Regions from separate parts of the Bacteroides sp. f07 genome, predicted to be linked through region 1. Evidence: riboswitches for the same ligand, from Rfam matches in the RefSeq annotation. Region 1 holds a riboswitch; the other holds the start of a gene.

Region 1 (2,394 bases):
CGAGGATGATTCCGTTCGGGTTGTATGTCCGGTCGTTCTCCAACTGCTCTTTGCTGATACCGTCCCAGGCATGATAAGTCTTTTCCTTTCCACCGAAAGTAATAAACTTAATCGTTGTATTTTCACCGAAATAACCGCCTTGTACGAAATACGATTTCAAGTCCGATGAGGCACGGTCACGGTAGCCGTCACTCTGAATATTCGAGAGACGTGCGTCGAATGCCCAGTATTTATTAATCAGCCCGGTTCCTACTTTTACCGTTTCCTTATGTGTATTGAACGAGCCGTAAGAGCCGGAAACTTCCGCGTAAGGATTGGAAGAAATGCTCTGTGTACGCATATTGATGCTGGCACCGAATGCTCCCGAACCGTTGGTAGACGTTCCGGCACCCCGTTGAATCTGCATATCTTCCAGGGAAGAAGCGAAGTCGGGAGTATTTACCCAGAAGATGGCGTGGCTTTCGGAATCGTTCATCGGGATACCGTTGGCGGTGACATTGATGCGGGTAGCATCTGTTCCGCGTACGCGGATGGTGGTATATCCTACGCCTGCTCCCGCGTCCGAAGTGGTCAATACGGAAGGAGTGGTAGACAAAAGGAAAGGAATATCCTGTCCGAAGTTCTGTTTACTGATTTGCTCTCTTTTTACGTTGGTAAATGCCACCGGAGTTTTTGCCGTGGCACGGGTAGATACTACCTGCACTTCTTGCAGGTTTACAACTTTCATACTATCCTTTGCACTCGTCTGTGCATGAACAGTGATGCCTGCGCCCAATAAGGCGATGGCCATCAATCCAATTTTTTTCATCTTGCTTATTAATTAGTTCTCTACGCCGGCATTACCCGGTTCAGATTCTATGGGTATATTCTCAGCCCGTCATGTTAAGGCACCCCTACCAGTGAATCGGTGACAAAATTACGGTTTTTGCGGGAGTAAAGCAAAAAAAACTTTTAGATTTACTAAAAACAATATAACTTTGTAATTTGTTGAAATTGCAAGACAATAGATTATTCATTTTAATAACATCTCTTTATGCTACTCTTATTTCAAGCAACAGCGACGCAGGTTGCGGATTCTACGCAAGTGGTCGCAGATAAATTAGTGGAACAAGCGATAGCCAATGCGGACGGATTGGATAAGCTCTCGCTTATAACCCAGCAACTGATAGATTTCGGTATTCGTGCCGGCGAACGTATTCTGATTGCGGTGCTTGTTTTCATTGTGGGACGCTTCCTAATTTCGATGCTCAACAAGTTTATCAGGCGTCTGATGGACAGACGGAAAGTGGATATCAGTATCAAGACTTTCGTCAAGAGTCTGGTAAACATTCTGTTGACTATCTTATTGATAATCTCGGTAGTGGGAGCTTTGGGAGTGGAGACAACTTCGTTTGCTGCTTTGCTGGCTTCTGCCGGTGTGGCTGTAGGTATGGCATTGTCCGGCAATCTGCAGAACTTTGCAGGCGGGCTGATTGTGCTACTGTTCAAACCTTATAAGGTAGGCGACTGGATTGAGAGTCAGGGAGTTTCCGGAACGGTGAAAGAAATCCAGATATTCCACACGATTCTGACTACAGGAGACAATAAGACAATCTATATACCGAATGGTGCTATGAGTAGCGGAGTGGTGACAAACTACAATACGCAGGTAACCCGCCGTATAGAATGGATTGTCGGCATTGACTACGGCGAAGATTATAATAAGGTACAGCAAATTGTCCGTGACATATTGGTTGCCGATTCGCGTATTCTGAACGAGCCTGCTCCGTTTATAGCTCTTCATGCGCTGGATGCCAGCAGCGTGAATGTAGTGATTCGCGTGTGGGTGAACAGTGGAGATTATTGGGGAGTATATTTCGATATTAATAAGGCAATTTATGAAACCTTTAATGAGAAAGGCATCAATTTCCCATTCCCGCAACTTACGGTACATCAGGGTAACTGATGATTGCATATAACAAAAAGGAGGGAGCTTCACTGAAAGTGGGGCTCTCTCCTTTTTGTTATAAAAAACTTGTCTGGTGTGATTAAATAAAATTTCTTTTATCTGATGCCGAAGGCTTCGGCCAGTTCATATCTATCTTCTTTGATTCCCAATACGTGGTTGATCTTCCTTCTTTTCTCAAGGTTTTTAAAGTAGTCTCCCACAACTTGATAGAGGTCAAAGTTGGTAGTGGAACCGGCGGCTAAATCGAGTGACTCCACCATCTTCTCCACGGCCTGATGGATTTTCTCTGCGTCTATCAGATGCAGTTCGTTGCTGTGTATTAAATATTTTTCCATGGCTGCAATGTTTTAATGTTATATCGTTATAACGTTTCACAGTGACGGAAAGTTCAATGCACAAATTACTGCATTTTAGATTCTGGCAAGAGCCTGTTCCAGATCGGCAAT
Region 2 (2,394 bases), on a different contig from region 1:
CGATACGTTTCATGGCAACCGTAACCATCTCTGTGCCAGATGCCAGGATGGACTGTTCCATTACTTCATTGGAATTGAATTTTCCTGTTCCCAGGAAAAGGCGGGAGTTAAACTCGCGTCCTGCAATTACTAACTTTTCCATGTCTTTGGGAATTTTAGAATGATAGTTTTTTATTTATGAGTTACTTAAAATTCTGCGTGTTTCCGCTACCGGATTCTCCGCCCGAAGAATCGTGCCGGACATGGCAATCCCGTTGACTCCTGTACGGAGGATAGCGGGAATATCCTCTGCGGTAATTCCACCGATAGCCACTACGGGCAGTTCGATATTCGCTTCTTTCATCTGCGACATGATAGAGGCATAGCCTTCCAAGCCCAGTACAGGGCTAAGGTTCTTTTTGGTGGTGGTAAACCGGAAAGGGCCGATGCCGAGATAATCGGCTCCGGCGCGGTAATGCTGTACGACATCTTCGAATGTATTTGCCGTGCCGCCGATGATAAAGGCTTCTCCGAGTACTTGTCGTGCCTGGTCGATGGGCATGTCTTTCTTACCCAGATGCACACCGTCCACTTCCAGCTTCTTAGCCAGTTCGACGTGGTCATCGAGAATTAAGACGGCTTCGTGCTCCTTGCAGAGCGGCTTCAGTTGCAGGGCTACAGCTTCCACCTCTTCGAGAGGAGCTTCCTTCATGCGTAGTTGAATCCATTTGCATCCGCCTTCGAGAGCCATGCGTGCCGATTCGAGGTATGAATACCGTTCGGTCTGATGCGTGATAAATTGTAGACTGACCATTCCGTTATCCCCCGCAAGCAGCTTTGATAATTACCAGGTTATCGTTCTCATGAAGCATGAAACGTTCCCACTCGGTGCGGGGAATCATTTTGTTGTTTACGGCGATAGCGATGCCTTGAACCGGAAGTTCGAGTTGCGCTGTCAGTTGTGTAAGGGTAGAGCCGGGAGTCGTTTCCACCTCTTTGTTGTTCACTTGTACTTTCATTGTCCTATCAGAATAAATAAGTTGAAAGTAAATACAAAGAGCGTGCTTTTATAGAAAGGCGATAAGAAGAAACACAATCCCTACGTCAGTGCTAACTGCCTCAGGTTCCTAGGGTATAATCTCAGCCCCTCATGGGGCACCCCTTTGTCTTTACGGGAGCAAAGTAAGCGAAAAAGAAACAGAAAAACACTAAATCTGCAGATTTTTTTTCATTTTTCTTCCGATTCCCTTTTTTTGATTGGATGAAAAAACAAATCGCGCGCCATTCTTATGGTCTTTGTCAATCCATCTATTTATTCTTATACAAAAAAAAGGCCGCTGTGATTTTCACAACGACCTTTTCATTAGTATAGTTTAGTCAGTCAATCCGGTTACATCCTTTTTTCAACCACATCCCAGTCGATGATATTCCACAGCGCGTTGACGTGGTCGGCACGGCGGTTTTGGTAATCCAGATAATAAGAGTGTTCCCACACGTCGAATCCGAGAAGCGGTTTCAATCCGGCACGTACAGGATTGCTGCCGTTTCCTTCTTTGGTGATGTGCAGTTTGCCGTTCTTATCAACGGACAGCCATGCCCATCCCGAACCGAACAATCCTACTGCTGCTGCGTTGAACTCTTTCTTGAAGTTTTCAAAGCTGCCGAAGTCGCGTTTGATAGCTTCTCCCAGTTTGCCTGTCGGTTCCTTCTTTGAGGGTTTCGGTGCAAATTGCAGGAAATACAGGTTGTGGTTCAATACTTGTCCGGCGTTATTGAATATAGCTCCATCCGGTGCTGCGGCAACGATTTCTTCCACCGTCTTACCTTCATATTCTGTTCCCGGAACGAGGCTGTTCAGATTATTTACATACGTTTGTAGATGTTTTCCGTAATGGAAATCTATTGTTTGCTGACTGATTACAGGTTCCAACGCATTGTTTGCGTAAGGAAGTTTAGGCATTTCGTAAGTCATGGTCATCATAATTAAAGACATTAATATAGTATTCATAATGTTACAAGTTTTAATTGGCTTGTTATACTATAATAACAGAAGCCTTCCGCAAAATGTTCACAGTATCTTATTTTATTTATAAATATACTGTATCCGTTCCACTGCTTGCGGGTTGTCGCGGTTCGTGCGGCAAATCCATTGTCCCGTATTGTCATATTCGTAGTAAGAATTTCCATCAATACGGTTCCCGTATTTATCGTACAGGCAGGTCAGGCAGCCGGACGTTTTCTGGTTGTTGCCCATAATCCGCTGGTAGACAATCTGCGTCAGATAACCGTATTTATCATACTCGTAAGCCTCTTTTTGTGAGATAATCTGGTCGGGGGAGTTGGCGAAAAGCAGGTTCTGATGTTGCGATGCGACCAGTCTGCCTTTGTCATCATATTTGTTCGCAGTGTATGTCT

The links. Region 1 has a riboswitch for thiamine pyrophosphate ahead of ACGHVY_RS20670 (TonB-dependent receptor). Riboswitches for the same ligand answer to the same signal wherever they lie in the genome.
Region 2: linked by a shared signal. The riboswitch ahead of thiS (sulfur carrier protein ThiS) and the one ahead of ACGHVY_RS20670 (TonB-dependent receptor) in region 1 are both predicted to bind thiamine pyrophosphate.

The regions. Positions count from the first base shown of each region.
Region 1 is NZ_BAABXI010000003.1:196,937-199,330, reverse strand. It holds gene ACGHVY_RS20670 (TonB-dependent receptor) at 1-808, opposite strand, end outside; TPP riboswitch at 809-905, opposite strand; gene ACGHVY_RS20665 (mechanosensitive ion channel family protein) at 1,034-1,945, shown strand; gene ACGHVY_RS20660 (hypothetical protein) at 2,044-2,283, opposite strand; gene ACGHVY_RS20655 (O-acetylhomoserine aminocarboxypropyltransferase/cysteine synthase family protein) at 2,359-2,394, opposite strand, start outside.
Region 2 is NZ_BAABXI010000001.1:2,184,183-2,186,576, reverse strand. It holds gene ACGHVY_RS08805 (thiazole synthase) at 1-142, opposite strand, end outside; gene ACGHVY_RS08800 (thiamine phosphate synthase) at 176-793, opposite strand; gene thiS (sulfur carrier protein ThiS) at 798-998, opposite strand; TPP riboswitch at 1,059-1,152, opposite strand; gene ACGHVY_RS08790 (superoxide dismutase) at 1,370-1,987, opposite strand; gene ACGHVY_RS08785 (RHS repeat domain-containing protein) at 2,063-2,394, opposite strand, start outside.